One region of the Paenibacillus sp. FSL F4-0122 genome, then DNA from elsewhere that is predicted to be linked to it. Evidence: riboswitches for the same ligand, from Rfam matches in the RefSeq annotation. Region 1 holds a riboswitch; each other region holds the start of a gene.
The links. A riboswitch is a leader RNA that binds a small molecule or an ion and turns the genes downstream of it on or off. The one in region 1 is predicted to bind thiamine pyrophosphate.

Region 1 (3,160 bases):
AACAAATGGCTGAACATTACGGCAATCATCCGGGTGTAGTTGGCTGGCAAATTGATAATGAACTCAACTGTGAGATCAGTGAATTTTATTCGGAGAGTGACCATAAGGCCTTCCGGGAATGGCTACAGCAGAAATATGTTACGCTTGAGCATTTGAACGAGGCATGGGGAGCTGTTTTTTGGAATCAAAGCTATAGTGACTGGTCTCAGGTCTATCTCCCACGTCCGACTCCAGTACCGAAGCAGCCCAATCCTCATCAGGCATTGGATGAAAAACGGTTTATTTCGGACAATACAATTTCTTTTGCCAAAAACCAAGCGGATATCATTCGTAAACTTGCCCCTAAGCAATGGGTAACCACGAACGGTCTGTTCGGGCATCTCGATAGCCATGAAATGACGGATGAACTGCTGGATTTCTTCAGCTATGATTCTTATCCTCAGTTCTCTACTATTTTTTATGACCCGAATGAGCGGAATCCGCTGAATGATAGAGGCTGGGGACTGTCATTATCTGTTGTTCGTTCGATATCCCCGAATTTCTGCATTATGGAGCAGCAGTCAGGCCCGGGTGGCTGGGTGAACCGGATGGATATGCCTTCTCCAAAGCCCGGGCAGATGCGGTTATGGACTTATCAGTCGATCGCTCATGGGGCAGATATGGTGTTATATTTCCGCTGGCGGACAGCTACGATGGGCAATGAAATTTATTGGCATGGAATCAATGACTATCATAATCAGCCTAACCGGAGAGTGCGGGAAGCGGGGCAGATCGGTCAGGAGCTGGCAGCAGCAGGTCAAGCGTTTATCGGTACTCATAATCAGGCTAACGTTGCTATTGTTCGTGATTATGACAATGAGTGGGATGGAGAATACGATGTTTGGCATGGCCCGTTTATGTGGAAGAGCAATAAGGAGTGGTACAAGGCTCTTCAGCGGAAGCATATCCCGAATGACGTGCTCTATCTGCGCAAAAAAACAACGCTGGAGGAGCTTGCAAGGTACGACGTGCTTATCTATCCTCACCCAGCGATTATGACAGATGAGACAGCGTCTCTGCTGGATGAATATGTTCAACAAGGCGGCAAACTGATCTTCGGCTGTAGAACTGGCTATAAGGATGAGCGCGGTCAATGTTATATGCGTCCTTTCCCAGGTGCTGCTAAGGATCTATGCGGGATCACAGTTGAAGAATTCACAATGGTTAAGGGCAGTCGTCAGCCAACAACAATTAGCTGGTCGGGCGCGACCGAAGTCGTTACAGGAGCAGATGACTTTAATGATATTCTTAAAATAGAGGAAGCTTCGGTTGAAGTGATGGCGGTTTACGCCTCTGATTATTATGCGGGAAAACCGGCGGTAACTAGAAATCGTCGCGGCAAGGGTGAGGTTTGGTATTACGGAGCCGTATTTAACGAACAGGCAGCGGCTGATTTCATAAAATTAATTGATCTACAATCGCCAGCAAATTGGCTGGAGCTCCCAGAAGAGGTAGAGCTGCAAGTCCGTACCGGAGCTTCTTCCAGTTATGCTTTTTTGCTTAATTATAGTGAGACTCCTGTCACGATCCATCTTCATGAGACCAAAACAGATTTACTGAGCGGCACAACATTCTCGGGCGAGGTGCTTCTGGAAGGATTTGGGGTACTGGTGTTATACTAACGTACACGTTGATCTCACATTTGAGTAGATTTGGATAATTCTCTCTTTTCGGTTATACTTTGAAGTAGCAATTATATAGTTACGGGAGCTTGGTGGGACCAGGCTGAGAGGATAGTTATAACTATCGACCGTCAAACCTGATCTGGATAATGCCAGCGGAGGAAATGGAGCTCTATTTCTATTTGTCTACTCTAAGGCCTCATCTTATACAGATGTGGCCTTTTCTATGTGTGGGGAGTAGACCGTCTCCGCTTGATCAAATCACCTTATAGGAGGAATTGAGATGACAAGCGAATTGAACAACGATCCAATCAATTTATCAGCTTTTCCAGCAAGTCAAAAAGTGTATGTAAAGGGTTCACGGCCTGATATTCAGGTGCCTATGCGGGAGATCTCACTTAGTCCAACTGCGGGCATAGACGGCGAAGAGGAGAATTCCCCAATTCATGTCTATGACACAAGCGGGGCTTACACGGATGCTAATATTCATACTGATATTCGTCAGGGGTTAGAGCCCAATCGTCAAAGCTGGATTGAGGAACGAGGGGATGCGGAAGCGTACGAAGGAAGAACCGTGAAGCCTGAAGATAACGGGAATGCAACAGGAAAAGCTGTGGCGGAAGTGTTTCCAGCGCTCCATAGAAAACCTTTGCGAGCGAAAAAGGGGCGTAATGTCTCTCAAATGCATTATGCACGCAAAGGGATTATTACTTCGGAAATGGAATACGTTGCGATTCGTGAGAATGTGGCACCGGAATTTGTTAGAGATGAAGTAGCCCGCGGCCGCGCCATCATTCCAGCGAATATCAATCATCCAGAGAGTGAACCGATGATTATTGGACGCAATTTTTTAGTGAAGATCAATGCCAATATAGGAAATTCCGCAGTATCCTCCTCCATAGAGGAAGAGGTAGAGAAGATGAGATGGGCCATCCGCTGGGGGGCAGATAATATAATGGATCTCTCCACAGGTAAAAACATCCACACTACACGCGAGTGGATCATCCGTAATTCTCCTGTTCCTATTGGAACGGTGCCTATCTATCAAGCGTTGGAAAAAGTGAATGGGAAAGCGGAAGATTTAACGTGGGAAGTGTACCGTGATACGCTCATTGAGCAAGCGGAGCAAGGGGTTGATTATTTTACCATTCATGCGGGGGTTCTGCTTCGTTATATCCCGTTGACGGCACAACGTATGACTGGCATTGTTTCAAGAGGTGGTTCCATTATGGCGGCATGGTGTCTTGCGCATCATCAAGAGAACTTTTTATATACACATTTTGAAGAGATATGTGAAATCATGAAGCTGTACGATGTTTCTTTTTCCCTAGGCGATGGATTACGTCCGGGTTCGATTGCTGATGCGAATGATGAAGCACAATTTGCCGAGTTAGAGACGTTAGGTGAATTAACAGCTATGGCTTGGAGTCATGATGTACAGGTGATGGTAGAGGGTCCAGGACATGTGCCGATGCACTTGATTAAAGAGAATATGGATA
Region 2 (3,160 bases), 3.4 Mb from region 1:
CCAAGCGCGGACAGCAGAAATACAGCCGCGAACATTTCATCGCTCTGCATATTTCCGGCCATTCTGCGGCTGAAGTAACCGAGTCCTTTACTGCCGCCGAGCCATTCCCCGATAGTAGCTCCGATGACGCAGTATACAATGGACAGCTTTAAGCCAGAGAAAAAAGCAGGCAACGCCAGTGGAATTTGGGTTTTGACAAGCAGCTGCCAGCGGTTTGCACCAAATGTTAATAATAAGTCCTTGTAAGTCTGGCCACTTGTACGAAGTCCATCATATGTACTCACTACGACTGGAAAAAAAGCCGTCAAAAACACCACAGCCACTTTGCTCCACAGCGAATATCCGAACCACATAATAAAAATGGGGGATAGCGCAATTAATGGGATCGTCTGGCTAATGATAAGAAAGGGATAGATGGCCTTTTCTATGGGGCGATACAGGAACATTCCAGTGCCCAGCAATACACCACAAATAACAGAAAGGACAAAACCCACCAGTATCTCCTGTAACGTTGCCAATAAATGCTGTCCGAATAATAATTGCCTGTGCTCGATCAATGCGATTCCCATAGAGGAAGGTGCAGGGAGAATAAAGGCTGGAATCATGTGAAGGCGAACAGCCGACTCCCAGATTACAAGAATGAGCAGTACCAGAAGAAGGAAGGGACCATAGTTGTCTAGATGTTTTTTAAAAGGTATAGGTTGCATGCAATCTTCGCTCCAACTCTTCCCGTAGTGCTATAAACCGGGGTTCATAGTTCATCTTATAATGTCTTGGCCTTGGTAGATCCACAACGATCTCCTGTAATTCGCTGTGCGCACCGCCAGATAATAAATAAATCCGGTCACTGAGCAATAGTGCTTCTTCCAGATCATGAGTGATGAGCATAATCGTCTGATTCAATTCACCCCATAACTCCAACAGCCAACGGTGTATCTCGCGTTTGGTCATGGCATCGAGAGCGCCAAAGGGCTCATCCAGCAGCATCAGACCAGTTCCGCCTCCAGCCACTAAGGTGCGCAGAAATGCGACTCGCTGTTTCATTCCACCCGAAAGTTCATGGGGATAAGCCTTCTCTACATCTGCTAAGCCGAAGCGGGTCAACATTTCCCGAATCTGAGTGATCGTTTCTTGTTTATTGAATCTGGGCTTGATCTCCCAAGGCAAAAGGCAGTTATCGAGCACTGTCCTCCAAGGCAGCAATAAATCCTGCTGAGGCATATAAGCGATCTGGCCTAAACGACTAGCGGTTGACGGGTGTGTAGAGAGTTTTATTTTTCCGTGAGTAGGTTCGAGTAAACCGGCAATCGTTTTGAAAAATGTACTTTTCCCGCATCCGCTAGCACCTACTACGGAGACGAATTCCCCTTGCCTGATATCCATGGATAGATCTGCGAATACAGGGGGTTGCTCAGATTCCGGAAAAGAGTAGGTTAGGCCTTGAATAGATAAAATGGTCGTGATGATCTAACCTCCTAAAATTTTTGTGGAGCGCCTAAACAAATAAAGACCCATCCATTTCCAGAGGAAATGAATGGGTCAAAAAGTTCATTCTGCATAATAACACTTAACATGCTTGATGAAAATTCTGCTCCACTTCCCTCCGCTGGTATGATCCAGATCAGGTTCCAAGGGTCCGGAGCTTGAAGCTCCGTCTCAGTCGGCCGACTCCCCTAGTGAAATAACAGGTCCATATTAATTTGTTTATAAATATACCATATCTTTCTGAGAAGTAAAGAGAGAAAGAAGTGAAGGATTAATCCAAGATTGGGTAAGATATAGGTAGGAATCTAGTTAATATTATAATTCCGATGTATATAATCGGAAAAAAGTATTGACGATCATGTGATGGCAGTGTACTATTCAATTTACCGGAAAAAAACCGGATAGAGAGAGGGGATTTAAGAATGAAAAAATGGAGTTTAACTATTATATTGGCGTTAACCGTGGTCCTTGTAGCGGCTTGCGCCAATAATTCGAATACCAATACGGCTGCTGAACCTACAGCTGGAACGAATGGTGGAGCAGCATCTTCAGCGCAAAACAGTTTGGAGGCTGTGAAAGCCAGCGGCAAATTGCGGATAGGTACAGAAGGGACTTATGCACCTTTTACTTATCATGACACTGCGGGGAAATTGACTGGTTTTGACGTGGAAATTGCTGAAGAAGTAGCAAAGCGTTTAGGTGTTAAAGCTGAATTTTTTGAAACTCAGTGGGATGGTATTTTTGCTGGAATGGATGCGAAACGGTTTGATGTAATCTTTAATGAAGTTTCCATTAACGAAGATCGCAAAGTGAAATATGATTTCTCTGAACCCTATATCGTATCCAAAGCAGTATTGATCGTGAGCGAAGACAATGAGGATATTAAGACCTTTGCCGATCTTAAGGGTAAAAAAGCCGGACAATCCCTGACAAGTAACTTATCCGACATCGCTCGTGAGAACGGTGCTGAAATCGTAGCTACAGATGGTTTCAATCAAGCGATGGACCTGCTGACTTCGGGACGTATTGATGCAACTGTGAATGATGGCTTGTCTTATCTGGATCTGAAAAAACAAAAACCAGATGCAAAAATTAAAGTGGTTGATGAGATTCCTGAAGGATCACAAAGTGCCGCGGTATTCCTGAAAGGTAATGATGAGCTGGTGAAAGCGGTCAGTGATGCGATTACAGAGATGAAGAGTGATGGAACGTACTTGAAAATTTCCGAGAAATACTTTGGAGCTGACGTTTCAAAATAATACAAGGCTAGCAAGGCTAATTAAGCCTGGAAGCTAAAAAGGATGTCTGAATAATGGATGACCGCAAAATACAAATTTTCTTAGACACACTGCTACCCCTGCTAAAAGCCGGGGTGGCTTTTACCATTCCGTTGGCGCTACTTTCCTTTGTGCTTGGATTGATTTTGGCGATCCTAACCGCGCTGGCACGTCTTTCACCGTGGGTAATTCCGAAGCTAATCGCCCGTTTTTATGTGTGGGTTATTCGAGGAACCCCATTGTTAGTGCAGCTATTTATTATATTTTATGGTTTGCCGGCTGTTGGCATTGTACTCGACCCCTTCATTGCCGCCACCATTGGATTTACCCTTAGCGTAGGGGCTTATTCATCGGAAATCGTACGCGCTGCTATCCTGTCGATACATAAAGGCCAATGG
Region 3 (3,160 bases), 2.9 Mb from region 1:
ATAAGGTTTTTCCGGAAATAACTAATGATACGACGACCGGGGAAGCTGCTTATTACCGCAATCAAATTGAAAAATTAATCCAGCTGGGAGTAATGGGCAAAGACCGTCAAGGGAATTTTAAGCCAGATACGGAGATGACAGTTGCTGAATTCACACGCAGTATTTCTAAGTTAATGAAAGTGGAAAGATCAGATCTTGCCTATTATCCGAAAGGTAAGCTGTCACGTGAAACGATGGGTGCTATTCTCTATGATGTTTACCAAGTAAAGTTTGCTAATAAACCTAAGTACATGACTGATTATAACGGCACAGCAGTAGTGCCAGGAGATCCTGGTTATGATTTCAATCTGGATCCAGGAGCTAGAGGAGCGATGTACTATCCACTTGTATCCTGGCAGCAGCTGGTTGATACGGCGGACATTTCTCCTTTTTTAATTTCAAAAGTGAAAAGTGCTTATGAATTAGGGCTTATTAGATCTGAAGTGGGGATTGCTAGAGGCCAAATGGTCAATGGGACAGAACTAGAACCTAAAGCCATAGTGACCCGGGAGAAAGCAGCTAAAGCTCTTTATTTTATGTGGGTACTGGAACATGGAGTGAATGCAGAAAATCATGTTTCTTCTTTGAAATAGTTAGGGTGAACAATTCAAGGCACAGCAGCGATGCTGTGCCTTTTTGTATGCAGTGAAGTCCTCTCCACTTACAGCAGTTTACATCCACGGTTGTTTATTTCTACTTGCATTGTGGTAAGTAAGATTCGTAAAGCGATTTAAGAAAATGACAAACCCAGCGTATAAACGTGCATTGTTGTGCCATCCTAAGATGATCAGTTAACTATCAATTTGCTTAACGAGAGGAGATAGGGAAGATGTCAGGCAATAATAAACAAGCTACAAAAACCTTACCCCCACAGGAGCAGCATCATCAGCCAGGGATTGAGAGTGAAATGACGCCGCTGCCCAAATACGAGCCGGCAAATTATAAAGCAGCAGGTAAACTGCAAGACAAGGCGGCGTTGATTACCGGTGGAGACAGCGGAATTGGGCGTGCAGTTGCTGTGCTTTTTGCTAAAGAAGGTGCTGATGTGGTCATTTCATATCTTAATGAACACTCAGATGCAGAGGAAACTAAACGTCAGGTCGAGCAGGAAGGCCGCAAATGTATCCTAATTCCAGGTGATATCGGTGACGAGAAATTCTGTAAGGATCTTATTAAACAGACGGTAGAGGGCTTAGGAAAGCTTGATATTCTCATCAATAACGCGGCGGAGCAACATCCGCAAGCTAAGATCGAGGATATTACTTCCGAGCAGCTAGAGCGTACTTTCCGTACGAATATATTTGCGATGTTCTATTTAACAAAAGCAGCTATGCCTCATTTAAAAGCAGGATCTACAATTATAAATACAACTTCAATTACCGCTTATCGCGGAAGCCCGCAGCTGCTGGACTATTCATCAACTAAAGGAGCTATCCTGAGTTTCACACGATCTTTGTCCACGAATCTGGCGGAGAAGGGCATACGGGTAAACGGTGTAGCACCAGGTCCAATCTGGACACCGCTAATTCCCTCTACCTTTGATGCGAAGCAGGTTAGCGAGTTTGGAGGCACGCAGCCTATGAAACGGCCTGGACAACCAGAGGAGCTGGCGCCAGCCTATGTATATCTTGCCTCTGACGATTCCAGTTATGTGACTGGACAGGTTATTCATGTAAATGGTGGCGAGGTAGTAAACGGTTAGATTAGTACAGCTAATGTGAATAAATGGGTGTATTTCAATAAAAAAATATGTTACTATAAACCACGTTAGCATTTTAAAATTGTATATTTATGTCACTAGGGGTGCCGATTGGCTGAGACGGAATGGATTTCCGGACCCTTTGAACCTGATCTGGTTAAGACCAGCGTAGGGAAGTGGAGAACGAATTTCTGTTGTCGGGCTATTTGTAGTACCGTCTATATACAGATTCTGACTGCCTTCCTTACGGGGGCAGTTTTTTTGTTTTTTACTGGCCTACAGGGAAGTGAGAGAGAGGAGATCGCGAGTGGTACAAGCTGAGATCCATCTAATATCAGACGGCAAGCAGCTGTTGAGACAATTTGTTGAACTGGCTGTCACGGTGCAGACATGGGTCGATTATATTCACTTAAGAGAGAAGCAATGTCCAGCACGCGAACTGCTCTCTGCGGCACAGGAGCTGTTGGCTGCCGGTATACCCGCTACCAAACTGATAATCAATGACCGGATCGATGTAGCATTGGCAGCTGGTGCCGCGGGTGTTCAGTTGGCTGGGCACAGTCTGAGCCCGCTTACAGCCCGGCGAATTGCACCTCAGCTTTGGCTGGGGAGATCGGTTCATTCTCCGGAAGAAGCGGCGAATGCTTCAGAGCAGGGAGCTGATTATTGCTTGTTTGGCCATGTATTTCCCTCGGCGAGCAAGCTAGGGCTGCCCGCACGTGGGTTAGAGCTGCTTGCAGAAACGGTGAAGACTAGCTCTATTCCTGTAATTGCGATTGGCGGAATTGGTCCCGCTAATGCGGCGCAGATCATTAGGCAAGGCGCGGCAGGAATTGCTGTGATGTCCGGAATTTGCGGAGCGGATGATCCTTATGAGGCCGCCAAAGCTATTCATAAGGCGGTTCATTCATAGCCGGGAGGTAAAAGCATAGGCGAAGGGGGTGATTCAGAATGAGACTGTTGATTAACGGGAAATCCGCAGAGTGTTCTGGTGGTATTCAAACTATAGCTGATTTGATCAGTCTTCCTGAGTGGTCGGGTCGTCTGATGATCATTGAGCTGAATGGAGAAATTGTCAGTAAGGAGAATTATGAAAGTACTGCTCTGAGCGAGGATGATCGTTTGGAACTGGTGCACTTTGTTGGTGGGGGTTGAGATGGAGCGGTATAGAATTTTGAGAAATTTCTAAGAACCAAAGGGAGGTAATTTCATGCATGACCCGTTACATATTGGAGGCATCGAATTAACTAGTAGATTATTTATCGGAACCGGAAAATATAGCCGGAATGCTCTGATCCCCGGAGTGATCGCAAGCTCTGGTTCTCAGGTGATTACTGTAGCGCTTCGCCGAGTGGACCCGGAAGGTGGAGCAGAAAATATCATGAACCACATTCCCGGCCACATGACTCTTCTGCCTAATAC
Region 4 (3,160 bases), 1.2 Mb from region 1:
GTCTTTAAATGAGTCTTCAACTGAGCCTTTGTTACATACTGCGCTTATGCAGTTTATATTTCCCTTCTCTATAAAAAAGGGCGATTCTAAGCAGCTTATCCAGCAATTACAGGACGACGGATTCACACGTTTTTTTCTGGATAACAAAGAACTGGAAGCTGCCTATTATGGAGAAGGTTACTGTGTTTCCCATGAACGAATGGAGCGCACCTATTTACCGTTTGCCGCACACGTCCTTTTTCCGCGCAGGAAGGATGCCGACTCGTTTCGCCGTTTTTCCAGAGTAAATAATCTCGACTGCATTCTGGAGATTCCGCAGCAATCTATATTTTTCAAAATTCTCTCGACGGATATATTCATATGTCCCTTTCAGCTTGGATTCGTGACGATACGTGTCCAGCTGGAGGGGGATTCGATTCCCTTTAGTATTGCCCTAGAATTCGCGGATCGTTTCCGTGCGCTAGAGAAAACCTTCATACAGGATGACTACACTTATATTCATTGCGGGGAACAGACCTATGAGATGGTAGAGGATTTTGTCTTCCGAAATTTGGTGGATGGACTGGAGCCATATCTGGATCAATCGGATATCAATGGGGCTTATTTTGAGACCCTTCCTTTTTTCGTAGATGAAAGAATGCAGGTGCAAGCTTTTTACGGCTTTCAGAATGAAGAAGGTTCTGATGAGATTAGTGTAAATCTACGCTATCGCGCCTCACAGCTTGATGGAATTGATCTGAACGGAAAGCCCTATGCCAGTGCAAGCGATCCAGCGTATATTGCAAACTATTGTCATGAGCATTCCTATAATCGCTGGGGCCCAGACACGTATTATATGATGAATGAGCAGACCTTTTGCTGCATGACCCGGGCTGAACAGGAGATTGCTGTAAGTCTAGCCAACCAGATGTATGGGCAATATTATTACGGATTTTTACTCAATATTTTCCACAAAATCGTTCTGCTGAAGCTCGCCAATATGCACTCCCGACTTCGGATTAATCATGATTATGAGGAAATAGACAATCTAATCTATTCCATCAATAAGTTCTCGGCAAAGTTCTACTTCTTGGAGTTGATTTCCCAGTCGCAGGGCCGGGAGATATTTCTTCAGCTGCGTAAAGTATACGGAAACGACGCTTTATTCGAGGAAGTGAAAGAAACCTTAAATGACCTGTTTCAGTATCAGGATAAGTTTCAGTCCAAGCGACGGGATAATCTGCTGATGATTCTCACTGTATTTACGGTAGTAAGCGGGATTTACGGCATGAATCAGGTCATTGACGATCTGGATGGAAAGATTCAATGGAGTAAAATGATTGGATATTCCCCCTTTGAATTTCTTGCCCTCTTCGTGATCATGAGCGGGATTCTGATCAGCGTTGTCCTCACGCTAGGGGCGCTGGTTAGTGAGCTTAAACGGCGTCACCGCAAGAAATATAAAGATCTAGACTAGCAAAAAAGAAACTACTGGATTGGAAAAATTCAGGAGTGCACTACTAGACATTCCGAGTACAGCCGTCTATAATACACCGTATGCGAGAAATATAAGACATTAAGTATAGGTACAAAACTTATGCTTACTTATATTGCACATAGAAATACCCGTTAACTTCATAGAACCAGGGGTGCTGGAATTGGCCGGCTGAGATTGTATCCCACAAGATACTGACCCTTATACCTGATCTGGATAATGCCAGCGTAGGAATCGCCAATTGGTTCTGGTCCCTGTGACCTTGACTAACCTTGCGCCAAGCCAGCGTCCCGATCACTCGGGGCGCTTTTTTTGTAAGATCACTAAAAGATGTAGAAAAACGTACATACTACACTTTACGGTTCATGTTGTGAAGACGGGATTCTTGTAACCTTAAAGGAGAGAAGAAGACATGCACCTCAAAAAAGCACTTACGTTGTGCCTCACCTGTGTACTCATTCTTGCCGTTGCCGGATGCGGCAGCAACAATGGGAATACAGCCGGAAACAAAGCAAATGCTACTGATCCAACTGCAGCGGCTGGGACGGATGCTCCAAAAGAGCTCACCAAAGTTAAAGTCGCACTCGACTGGACACCGAACACGAATCATACCGGTCTATACGTAGCTAAGGATCTTGGTTACTACGCTGAAGAAGGTCTGGACGTCGAAATCGTTCAACCAGGCGCAGCGGGTTCTGATACTATGGTTACTTCTGGCGAGGCCGCATTTGGCATCAGCGCGCAAGAAGGATTAACTCTAGCCCGTCTACAAGGCGTCCCCCTTGTCTCGATAGCAGCTATTATTCAGCATAATACATCGGGATTCGCCGCTCCAGTAGATCGCAATATTAAATCACCAAAGGATTTCGAAGGTAAAACCTACGGAGGCTGGGGCTCACCGGCCGAAGAAGCAGCCATGAAAGCTATCATGGATCCTGAAGGTGGCGATGTGAAAAAGGTGAAGCTGATAAGTATCGGTGAAGCTGATTATTTTACCGCCGTCAAACGTGACATTGATTTCGCCTGGATTTTCTACGCTTGGACTGGCGTTGAGGCTGAGTTGCGTGGCGAGCCATTGGATATGCTGTACTTAAAGGATTATGCGCCACAGCTCGATTATTACACGCCTGTGCTGACGACGAGTGAGAAGCAAATTGCAGATCATCCTGAGCTGGTGAAGGCCTTCATGAAAGCCACATCAAAAGGTTATCAATATGCCATTGATCATCCGGAAGAGGCTGCCGGTATGTTATCGAAGGCCGTTCCTGACCTGGACGCCGACCTTGTCCTAGCTAGCCAAAAATGGCTTAGCCCAAAATACAAGGACGATGCTGCCCGCTGGGGCGAGCAAAAAACCGAGGTCTGGCAAAATTACGGCGACTGGATGTATGATCTGAAGTTGCTGGATAAACCGCTGGATGCTGCTAGTGCATTCAGTAATGATTTTTTACCGGCGGAGTAGAGAGCGGACTTCAGAACCAAGAAGGTTGGACGTCACTTGAGGAAGGAGGAACGGAGCGTAGTGATGTGCTACGTGAGTACCGGACTTCCTAAGTTCGTTCAAGATTCGACGTCGAGTTTGCTTCCTGAGTTACTTCGTTATCAAAGTTGGCTTTTTGAACTTACCTTATAATTTAAGAGTTCAAAAAGACGGCTTTCAGAACCAAGAAGGTTGGACGTTACTTG

Region 2: another riboswitch for thiamine pyrophosphate. It lies ahead of MHH49_RS28245 (ABC transporter ATP-binding protein); the one in region 1 lies ahead of thiC (phosphomethylpyrimidine synthase ThiC).
Region 3: another riboswitch for thiamine pyrophosphate. It lies ahead of MHH49_RS00650 (thiamine phosphate synthase); the one in region 1 lies ahead of thiC (phosphomethylpyrimidine synthase ThiC).
Region 4: another riboswitch for thiamine pyrophosphate. It lies ahead of MHH49_RS07800 (ABC transporter substrate-binding protein); the one in region 1 lies ahead of thiC (phosphomethylpyrimidine synthase ThiC).

The regions. Positions count from the first base shown of each region.
Region 1 is NZ_JBBODI010000001.1:3,055,749-3,058,908, forward strand. It holds gene MHH49_RS13225 (beta-galactosidase) at 1-1,661, shown strand, start outside; TPP riboswitch at 1,733-1,842, shown strand; gene thiC (phosphomethylpyrimidine synthase ThiC) at 1,945-3,160, shown strand, end outside.
Region 2 is NZ_JBBODI010000001.1:6,423,474-6,426,633, reverse strand. It holds gene MHH49_RS28250 (ABC transporter permease) at 1-707, opposite strand, end outside; gene MHH49_RS28245 (ABC transporter ATP-binding protein) at 688-1,383, opposite strand; TPP riboswitch at 1,582-1,685, opposite strand; gene MHH49_RS28240 (amino acid ABC transporter substrate-binding protein) at 1,908-2,744, shown strand; gene MHH49_RS28235 (amino acid ABC transporter permease) at 2,798-3,160, shown strand, end outside.
Region 3 is NZ_JBBODI010000001.1:153,144-156,303, reverse strand. It holds gene MHH49_RS00660 (GDSL-type esterase/lipase family protein) at 1-632, shown strand, start outside; gene MHH49_RS00655 (SDR family oxidoreductase) at 869-1,741, shown strand; TPP riboswitch at 1,829-1,930, shown strand; gene MHH49_RS00650 (thiamine phosphate synthase) at 2,046-2,651, shown strand; gene thiS (sulfur carrier protein ThiS) at 2,690-2,893, shown strand; gene MHH49_RS00640 (thiazole synthase) at 2,949-3,160, shown strand, end outside.
Region 4 is NZ_JBBODI010000001.1:1,840,324-1,843,483, forward strand. It holds gene MHH49_RS07795 (hypothetical protein) at 1-1,456, shown strand, start outside; TPP riboswitch at 1,615-1,725, shown strand; gene MHH49_RS07800 (ABC transporter substrate-binding protein) at 1,887-2,936, shown strand.